One region of the Arthrobacter sp. A2-55 genome, then DNA from elsewhere that is predicted to be linked to it. Evidence: predicted binding sites of a transcription regulator. Region 1 holds the regulator's gene; the other holds the start of a gene.

What was found. The regulator HrcA, encoded in region 1, represses chaperone genes, less so after heat shock. The targets are predictions, from matches to a motif close to TTNGCACTCGNNNNNNNCGAGTGCNAA.
Region 2: groES (co-chaperone GroES) is a predicted target of HrcA. The motif match lies at 2,307-2,333, and genes of this name have one in related genera.

What each region holds. Positions count from the first base shown of each region.
Region 1 covers NZ_JAJLOZ010000001.1:2,324-7,289, forward strand. The annotation lists gene LPN03_RS00010 (GerMN domain-containing protein) at 1-35, shown strand, start outside; gene LPN03_RS00015 (16S rRNA (uracil(1498)-N(3))-methyltransferase) at 50-838, opposite strand; gene dnaJ (molecular chaperone DnaJ) at 841-1,968, opposite strand; gene hrcA (heat-inducible transcriptional repressor HrcA) at 2,020-3,033, opposite strand; gene LPN03_RS00030 (DUF3097 domain-containing protein) at 3,216-4,070, shown strand; gene LPN03_RS00035 (DUF4870 domain-containing protein) at 4,128-4,520, shown strand; gene hemW (radical SAM family heme chaperone HemW) at 4,701-4,966, opposite strand, start outside.
Region 2 covers NZ_JAJLOZ010000105.1:5,996-10,961, reverse strand. The annotation lists partial or broken gene LPN03_RS19705 (THUMP-like domain-containing protein) at 1-454, opposite strand, end outside; gene LPN03_RS19700 (ABC transporter permease) at 494-1,306, opposite strand; gene LPN03_RS19695 (ABC transporter ATP-binding protein) at 1,303-2,187, opposite strand; gene groES (co-chaperone GroES) at 2,500-2,796, shown strand; gene groL (chaperonin GroEL) at 2,872-4,479, shown strand; gene LPN03_RS19680 (DUF389 domain-containing protein) at 4,570-4,966, opposite strand, start outside.

The DNA.
Region 1 (4,966 bases):
TGGACACCAAGGTCGTGACGCTGACGGGGCACTGAGCCGCCGGCAAGATCTACCAGCGGCCCAGTTCCTGGCTCAGCAGCACGACGGCGGCCGGCCCGGCCGTGGACGACCTCAGGACATGCGTGCCCAGCAGGGCCGTGCGCGCTCCGGCGTCAATGAACATGCGGACCTCGGCGGCACTCATGCCGCCCTCGGGCCCCACAACCATTACGATCCTGCCTGTTTCGCCGCCACTGTCCGGCCCACCGTCCGGACCGCGGGCCGCCCGCCAGGCACGGACCAACCCTGGCACGGAGTCCACAGCATCCTCGTGGAGAACCAAGGCAAGCCCGGCCGAAGCAATCAGCTCCACCAGCCCTGCCGTGCCCACCAGTTCGCCAACCCAGGGGATGCGCGAGCGCCGGGCCTGCTTCGCGGCCGTGGCCACCACATTGCGCCATTTGGCAGGGCCCTTGACGGCCTTGTCCATCTTCCAGCGGACAATGGACCTCTCGGCCTGCCAGGGGACGACGCCGTCCACACCCAACTCCGTGGCCGTTTCAATGGCGAGTTCGTCCCGGTCAGCCTTGGCCAGGGCCTGTACCAGCACCAGCTCAAACGGTTCCCGGGGGGTTGGGAGCACGTGCTCAACCCGCACCCCCAACTGGTCCCCGGCAGCAGCCGTGACGGTGCAGACCAGCCGCAACCCTGCGCCGTCGCACAGGTCCACAGGCTCACCCGGGGTGAGGCGCTTGACGGTGGCGGCGTGGCGGCCCTCCGCCCCGCCCAAGGTGAACGTTCCGCCGGCGGCAAGTGGCGCGAGTTCCTCCGGCGTGGCGTAGAAGACGGGGTTGCTCACGGCTAGAGGTTGCCGAGCTTGTCGCGGAGCTTGGCAAACATGCCGCCGCTGTTGACCAGCTTTCCTTCGGTGAACGTTTCCCCGCGCAGGGCGGCCAGCTGCTTGAGCAGTTCTTCCTGGGCGGCATCCGGCTTGGTGGGGGTTTCGACATGGACGTGGACCATGAGGTTGCCTCGGCCGTACCCGCGCAGGTGCGTCACCCCGAGGTTGCGCAGGTTGATCACCTCGCCTGCCTGCGTGCCCGGCTTGATGCTGATGGGCTGCTCGCCGTCGAAGGTCTCCAATGTCAGTTCGGTGCCCAGCGCGGCCGCGGTCATGGGCACGCTGAGGGTGGCGTGGAGGTCGTCGCCCTCTCGCAGGAACGCCGGATCGTTGTTGACCTTCATCTCCACGTACAGGTCCCCGGCGGGTCCGCCCGCGGGGCCGGCCTCGCCCTGGCCGGCAAGCTGGATGCGGGTGCCGGTGGAGACGCCGGCCGGGACCTTGATGGTGAGGCTGCGGCGGTTGCGCACGCGGCCCTCCCCCATGCACTCGTTGCAGGGATCCTCGATGCGGGTGCCGAAGCCCTGGCAGGAATTGCAGGTGGCCAGCGTCATGACATTGCCCAGGATGGAACGCATGGGACGCTGGATCTGCCCGCTGCCATGGCAGACATCACACGTGATGGGGTGGGTGCCCGGGCGGCAGCAGCTGCCCTCGCAGGTGGTGCACAGCACGGCGGTGTCGATTTCAAGTTTCTTGTTGACGCCAAACACTGCCTCGCGCAGTTCCACGCGCACGCTGATGAGCGCGTCCTGTCCGCGGCGGGTGCGTGATGCAGGCCCGTGGCCCTGTCCACCGCCACCGCCGAAGAAGGTTTCAAAGATGTCCTGGAAGGCGAAGCCCTGGCCGTCAAAATTGCCAGCGCCGGAGTCGTGGCCGTTTTCGTTGCCCGTGGTGTCGTAGGCGCGGCGCTTCTGCGGGTCCGAGAGCACCTCGTAGGCGTGGGTGACGGCCTTGAAGCGGTCCTGTGCGTCAGGGGCGTCGTTGACGTCGGGGTGCAGCTTGCGCGCCAGCTTGCGGTAGGACTTCTTGATTTCTTCGGCGGTTGCGTCGCGTGAGACACCCAGTGCGTCGTAATGGTTGGTCAAAGTCTTGCTCTCTTTACGTGTGGCTAGTTCGAGGTCAGTTTGGGAGGCCGGTCAGCCGGCCAAAATTCGTGACAGGTACCGGGCCACGGCCCGGACACTGGACATGGTGTTGGGGTAATCCATGCGGGTGGGCCCCACCACGCCCAGCTTGGCGTTTTCGCCCGCGCCGTAGCTGGTGGCCACCACGGAGGCTTCCGCGAGTGAGGTGTGGGTGTTTTCACGGCCTATGCTCACGGCCATGCCGAGGGAATCCTGCGCCATTTGTTCCAGGAGCCGCAGCAGCACCACCTGCTCCTCCAGGGCATCCAGGACGGGGCCTATGCTCAGCGGGAAATCACCATTGGAGCGGGCCAGGTTGGCGGTGCCGGCGAGCACGATGCGGTCCTCGCGGGCAGCCTGGGCCAGTTGCGCCAGTCCATGGGCCAGCTTGGCCGCCACGTCCTGCTCTTCAACCGGCACCGTGGCGGGCACCAGCCCCAAGGCGGCGGAAAGGTTGCCCACGGACACGCCGTGCACCCCGGCCAGGAACGCCTGGCGCAGGCCGGCCAGCATGGTCTCCCCCACCGGGACTCCGACGTCGATCACCGACTGCTCCACCTTGCCCGAGGCAAGAATCAGCACCAGCAGCACCTGGCGGGGGCCCAGCGACACAAATTCAATGTGGCGCACTGTGGTCTTGGCCGAACGCGGGTACTGGACAAGCGCCACCTGGTTGGTCAGCTGGGCCAGCGTGCGCACGGTGCGCTCCAGCACGTCGTCGAGGTCCGTTGAACCGTCAAGCAAGACGGCAATGGCCCGCCGTTCGGCGGCCGACAGCGGCTTGACCGAGGAAATCTGGTCCACGAACAGCCGGTACCCCTTGTCCGTGGGGATTCGGCCCGAACTGGTGTGGGGGGCAACAATGAGCCCCTCCTCTTCCAGCGCGGCCATGTCATTGCGGATGGTGGCGCTGGAAACGCCCAGGCGGTGGCGTTCCACAAGGGCCTTGGAGCCCACCGGCTCGCGCGAATGAACATAGTCCTCCACAATTGCCCGCAACACTTCAAGCTTGCGTGGTTCGCTCATTCCCGTCACCTCCATCACGGCCCTGAATTGGCACTCTACCCATTCAAGTGCCAAGTCTAATACTTTCCGGCCCCCGGTTCCCGGCATGGCACCGCCCGGCGCCCGCGGCCGCGCGCTAGCATGGGGTTTTCAACACGCCGCCGCACGCCGCGGCAGCGAAGACGGCAGGGGAAAGCACCATCGTGGAGTACAACAACTGGGGCCCGGCGGAACTCGCCAGGCCCGCGGCCCGCACCCTCCGCAAGGTTGAAGCCACCCGCGGTCTCGTGGTGGAGGACGTGCAGACGGGATGGGTGGGCGCCGTGGTGCGGATTGAAAAGTCCGGCGGCATGCACATCATGGAGCTGGCCGACCGCAGGGAAAAGGTCAGGGCCTTCCCCCTAGGGTTCGGCTTCCTGGTTGAGGGCGAGCCCGTCGAGCTGGTGGCGCCCGTTGTCGCCGCCGCTCCCAGGAAGCCGGCCCGCACGGCCTCCGGCTCCGTCAAGGTGGAAGGGCTCCGCGCCCGGACAGCGAAGGCCAGCCGGATCTGGGTGGAGGGCAAGCACGACGCCGAACTAGTGGAAAAGGTGTGGGGCGACGACCTGCGTGTTGAGGGCATCGTTGTCGAACCCCTCCGCGGCATCGACGAGTTGGCGGCCGCCGTCGAGGATTTTGCCCCCGGACCCAACCGGCGCCTCGGGGTGCTGGTGGACCACCTGGTGCCAAACTCCAAGGAATCCAGGATTGTGGCGAATCTCATGCGATCGCCCGCAGCGAAAAAGAATGTGCTGGTGGTGGGCCATCCCTATGTGGATGTCTGGCAGGCCATCAAGCCCGCCACCCTCGGCATCCCCGCCTGGCCCGTGATTCCGCGGTCCATGGAATGGAAACTGGGCATCCTGCAGGCGTTTGGCTGGCCACACACCACAGCCGAGGACATTGGACTGGGCTGGCAGCGGCTCCTGTCCCGGGTCCACAGCTACTCCGACCTTGAACCGTCCCTGTTGGGACGCGTCGAAGAAGTCATTGACTTCCTCACGGCACCCGTATCCTTGTAGTGGCGCCGGCATTCTTCCCGGCATGGAACCATCGGCTTTTTTGAGAGGCAATTCCACGTGAGCAATCCGGCGAACCAATTCAACGTCCCGGCCAAGCCCCCACTCACGCCCACAGAAGACAAGCAGTGGGCGTTCCTGTCCCACTGCGGCGGCATCCTGGGCTGCATTCCCTCCGCCCTGATATACAAATTCATGGCCGGGCGCGGCCCGTTTACCGCCCAGGAATCCCGTGAGGCCCTCAACTTCACCCTGCCGCCCACCGTGGTGGCACTGGTGCTGAACCTGCTTGCCTTCATCGTGAACATCATCAACCCCGGTGCCGGCACGCCGTTTTCACTGCTGGCGCTGCTCATCTGGGTGTTCCTCACGGTGTGGTCCGTCATTGCCGCCGTCCAGGTCAACAAGGGCAACCCCTACCGCTACCGCTGGAACCTGCGCCTGGTCAAGTAGTTCGGAGCGGCCGCCCGCCCGGGATTGAGTGCAGGCGCCGGAGCCGAAGCGGGTGGCGCCGGCCCGCCATTTTTCCGGCGACTATCCGACGCGTCGGCCGCGGGCGGCCATTTCTCTACCTTTACCTCGCCTACAAAAAATGCCGGCTCCGGCGCCGATACCGGATCAGAACCCGCCCCGTCAGTCCAGGAGGGCCCGCGTTACTGCGTCGCCGAGGAGGCGCCCCTTGAGGGTCAGCACCAGGGTGCCGTGGAAGGCCTTGGCCGGGTCCACCAGTTCGCCCGCAATGAGCCCGGCCACGGCCTTGCGTGCGGCGGGGCCAAGCGTGTCCAGGGGCAGGCCCTCTGACAACCTGGAGGTCAGCATGATGCGCTCCATGGCCCGGGTGGCGCCGTCGAGGGTTTCCCGCCCGGCCGCCGGCGATTCGCCATTCTCCAGCCGGTTGG
Region 2 (4,966 bases), on a different contig from region 1:
CCAGCGCACAAACCACTGTGGCGCGTGGGAACGGCATCAGGTTGACCGTAGTGCACGCTGCCGTGACCTCGTCCATCTCCACCGCCGTGACCTGCAGGTCAAGGCTGGCCATGGCCAGCGAATCGGCCCCGATCCCGCAGCCCAGGTCCGCCACGGAGGTGATTCCCGCCGTCGTAAATCTCTGCGCGTGCAGCGCTGCGATGTTCAGCCGTGTGGCCTGCTCCAGCCCGGCCTGGGTGAAGAGCATCTGGTGGGCAAACTCGCCAAACTTGTCCTCCGCCTTGGCACGCAAACGGGACTGGGTCAGGGCCGCCGCCACCAGCTCGGGGGCGTGCCCGGCCTTCCGCAGCGCCTCATTGAGCTTGAGGGAATCGGCCTCGCGGTAGGGGCCCAGGGAGGACAGCAGCTCCCAGCCTGCAACGGTCAGGAGGGGGGAGATAACGTCTTGGGCCATGGATCAAGCGTAGCCGCCCCGCGGGCCCGGTCCCGCGGCTCAGCCGTCCCTGCGGATCCAGCGGAACGTGAAGCGGCACAGCAGCAGCCCCGCCACCAGCCACACGCCCATGACCAGCGCCACGAGCCCCAGGTTCCAGGCACCGCTGGGCTCCATGGCCTCGAAGGACTGCGGCAGGAAAACGGCCCGCATGCCCTGCGCCATCCATTTCAGCGGGAAGATGCTGGCAAAATTTTGCAGCCAGCCCGGCAGCTGCGCAAAGTTCAGGTACACGCCGGAGATGAATTGCAGCAGCAGCACTATTGGAATCACCACGGCCGTGGCCGACTTGCCGGTGCGGGGCAGGGCCGACAGTGCTATGCCCAGCACGCAGCTGGTGATGACCCCGAACAGGAACACCCACGCAAAGGTGAACCATTTGTCCGCGCCCTGCGGCATGGGCACGTTGAACGCGAAGCGGGCCACCAGCAGCAACAGGGTGACCTGGAGGACGGAGCTGGCCAGGACCATGCCGATCTTGCCGCAGAAGTAGGAAAACACCGGCAGGGGAGTGCCGCCCAGGCGCTTGAGCGTGCCGTCGCCCTTTTCGCCGGCAATGTCCACGCCCAGGTTCTGCACGCCGCTGAGCAGCATGCCCGCCGCCACCATGCCGGGGACGTAAAACGCCGCCCAGGTGATGCCGCCGCTGCCGTCCGGGGGCGCCCCAATGTTGGGGCTGGTGCTGAAAGCCACGGCAAACACGGACAGCATCAGGATGGGGAACAGGAAGGTGAAAAAGACCGAATCGCCCTGGCGGAAGTACAGCCGCAGCTCGTAGCCGATGCGGAACCAGCCCAGGCGCAGCGTCCTCATGCTTCCACTTCCTGGTCCGCAGGATCCGCGACAGCCCCCGCACCCACCAGGTTTAGGTAAATGTCCTCAAGGCTGGGCCGGCTGATTTCAAGGGCCTCCACCTCGCCGCCTGCCTCCGCGTACAGCCGTGCCGCCAGCGCCGATGGTTCCGCGGTGCGCTGTGAATGCACGACGCCGTCCTGCCGCCACCGCACGATCGGCACCTTGGCCTGGGCCCCGCCACTGTCGTCGATGCCGCCGATGTCCACCAGCTTCCCGCCCACAATCACCCCTGCGCGGTCCGCCAGTGTGGCGGCCTCGTCCAGGTAGTGGGTGGTGAGCAGGATGGTGGTGCCCTCGGCCTTGAGCTGGTCGATCAGCGCCCAGAATTGGCGCCGGGCTTCCGGGTCGAAGCCCGTGGTGGGTTCGTCAAGGAACAGCAGTTCGGGGCGGCCGATGATACCCAGTGCCACGTCCACGCGCCGCCGCTGGCCGCCGGAAAGCTTGCTGATCCGCGTTTTCGCCTTCCCTGCCAACCCCACGGCCTCGATGACCTCACCGACGCTGCGTGGATTGGGGTAGTAGCGGGCGAAGTGCGTGAGCTGCTCCAGCACGGTGACGTTTCCGCTCTCCCCGCTGGACTGGAGCACAATCCCCAGCCTTGCCTTCCAGTCCAGGCCGGCATGCGCCGGGTCGGCGCCCAGCACTGAAACTTCCCCGCTGCTGCGGTCGCGGTAGCCCTCCAGAATTTCTATGGTGGTGCTCTTGCCCGCGCCGTTGGGGCCCAGCAGCGCGAAGGTTTCCCCTTCCTGGATCTCAAAGCTGATGCCGTCCACGGCGTTTGCGCCGCCATAGGACTTGCTCAGCTTGCGGACAAGGATGGGCGGCGCACCGGGGTTCATGGGTGTCATGCTTGCACCACCCGCCGCCGGCGGCAAGGGTGCCGCGGGGCTGGATGCCGCCCGGGGGGTGCGCCAACAGCGAAACCCGGCCCTCCGGCGTCGTTCATTTTGGCGAAATGCTGGCACTCGCCTTGACCGAGTGCTAACCAAGTCAATAGAGTCAGTGTTAGCACTCCCACCCCGAGGGTGCTAACTAAAGAACTCTTTGGCCATGTGGTCACAGCCGGCACCGCGACGACGGTTGGGATCTGCAAGCATGGCCGCAAGGTTCGCCAGTCATCCATGGAAATTTCACGCAAAGGAGAGATCCGAGTGTCGGTCTCTATTAAGCCTCTTGAGGATCGTATTGTTGTCCGCCAGCTCGAAGCAGAGCTGACCACCGCCTCCGGCCTGGTTATCCCGGACACTGCCAAGGAGAAGCCCCAGGAGGGCGAAGTTGTGGCAGTGGGCCCCGGCCGCGTTGATGACAACGGCAACCGCGTCCCGATCGATGTTGCCGTCGGCGACGTCGTCCTCTACTCCAAGTACGGTGGAACCGAAGTAAAGACCGGCGGCGAAGAGCTGCTGGTGCTTTCGGCCCGCGACGTGCTCGCCATCGTCGTCAAGTAACCACTTTTGTAACTGCCCCGCGACCGGGACCGAACACGGTCACGCCGCGGGGCCTTTACGTGAAAGGACAAACGCATGGCAAAGCAGCTTGTATTTAATGACAGCGCACGCAAGGCCCTCGAGGCCGGCATCGACAAGCTGGCCGACACCGTCAAGGTGACCCTCGGCCCGCGTGGACGCAATGTAGTGCTGGACAAGAAGTGGGGCGCCCCCACGATCACCAACGACGGCGTCACGATCGCCCGCGAGGTGGAGCTGGAAGACCCCTACGAGAACCTTGGTGCACAGCTGGCCAAGGAAGTCGCCACGAAGACCAACGATGTGGCCGGCGACGGCACCACCACGGCCACCGTGCTGGCACAGGCACTGGTCAAGGAAGGCCTGCGCAACGTTGCCGCGGGTGCGGCTCCCGGCGAGCTCAAGCGCGGCATCCAGGTGGCGGTTGAGGCCATCGCCAAGCGCCTGCTGGAGAATGCGCGCCCGGTGGAGGGTGGACAGGTGGCCGAGGTTGCCGCCATTTCCGCCCAGAGCCAGGAAATCGGCGACCTGCTCGCCGAGGCCTTCAACAAGGTCGGCAAGGACGGCGTCATCACCATCGAGGAATCCTCGACGACGTCCACCGAGCTGGTCCTCACCGAAGGCATGCAGTTCGACAAGGGCTACCTGTCCCCGTACTTCGTCACCGACGCGGAACGCCAGGAAGCCGTCATGGAAGATGCGCTGATCCTCATCAACCAGGGCAAGATCTCCAGCCTGCAGGAATTCCTGCCGCTGCTGGAAAAGGCCCTGGCTGCCGGCAAGCCGCTGTTCATCATTGCCGAGGACGTCGACGGCGAGGCACTGTCCACGCTGATCGTCAACCGCCTCCGCGGCACGCTGAACGTTGTTGCCGTCAAGGCTCCCGGCTTTGGCGACCGCCGCAAGGCAATGCTCCAGGACATCGCGATCCTGACCGGTGCCCAGGTTGTCTCCCCGGAGATCGGCCTGTCCCTGGACCAGGTTGGCCTTGAGGTGCTGGGCACGGCCCGCCGCATCACGGTCACGAAGGACACCACCACCATCGTGGACGGTTCCGGCACCACCGAAGACGTGGCCGCCCGCGTGGCCCAGCTGCGCGCCGAGCTTGAGCGCACCGACTCCGACTGGGACAAGGAAAAGCTCCAGGAACGCCTGGCCAAGCTGGCCGGCGGCATCGGCGTGATCAAGGTTGGCGCAGCCACCGAGGTTGAGCTGAAGGAAAAGAAGCACCGCATTGAGGACGCCGTGTCCGCAACGCGTGCCGCCCTGGAAGAGGGCATTGTGGCCGGTGGCGGTTCCGCACTGGTCCAGGCAGCCAAGGCCCTCGACGAGGACCCCACGGTTGCCGCCCTGGAAGGCGATTCCGCAACGGCCATCGAGCTGGTCCGCAAGGCAGTGGCCCAGCCGCTGCGCTGGATTGCCCAGAACGCAGGCCACGACGGCTACGTTGTGGTCCACAAGGTGGGCGAGCTTGAAGCTGGCTTCGGCTTCAACGCGGCCACCGGCGAATACGGCAACCTGGTCGACGCCGGCGTCATTGACCCGGTCAAGGTCACCCGTTCGGCACTGCGCAACGCAGCCTCCATCGCGGCCCTGGTGCTCACCACCGAGGTGCTCGTGACGGAGAAGCCCGCCGAGGATGCAGAAGCAGGCCACAGCCACTAACACTGGCCGGCTTTTCCTAATCTGCCACCGTTCCCGCTTTTCGCGCCCGTTCCATCGGGTGCAAAAATCGGGAACGGTGGCATTTTTGCGTCAACGCCGGAACGCGCTGCGGGAACCCACGCCACCAATGGCGGCCCGCGCATGTGCGGCCGAGTACCGCGTGGGTGCCGGGCGCCGCCGTCGTGCAAGGCGGTAGCCGAGCAGCACCAGGGCGGCACTGAGGACAATGCCGGCCGCATTCAGAAGCAATTGCAGCGCGGAACCGGCAGCCCTGCCGGGCTCGCCGAGCACCAGCGCAACTGCCACATAGCCCGCCGCAGGCACGGTGGTGACGGAGATGAAAACCCCCACCAGGGCCGCGGACTTTTTGCCGATCAGCGACAGCATGCCCGCCGCGCCTGCCAGGACCGCCACAATGAACGAATAAGGGCCGGGATGGTAAATGAATTCCGTGGCCCGGTTTGCACCGAGTACGTCGGCGGGGCTG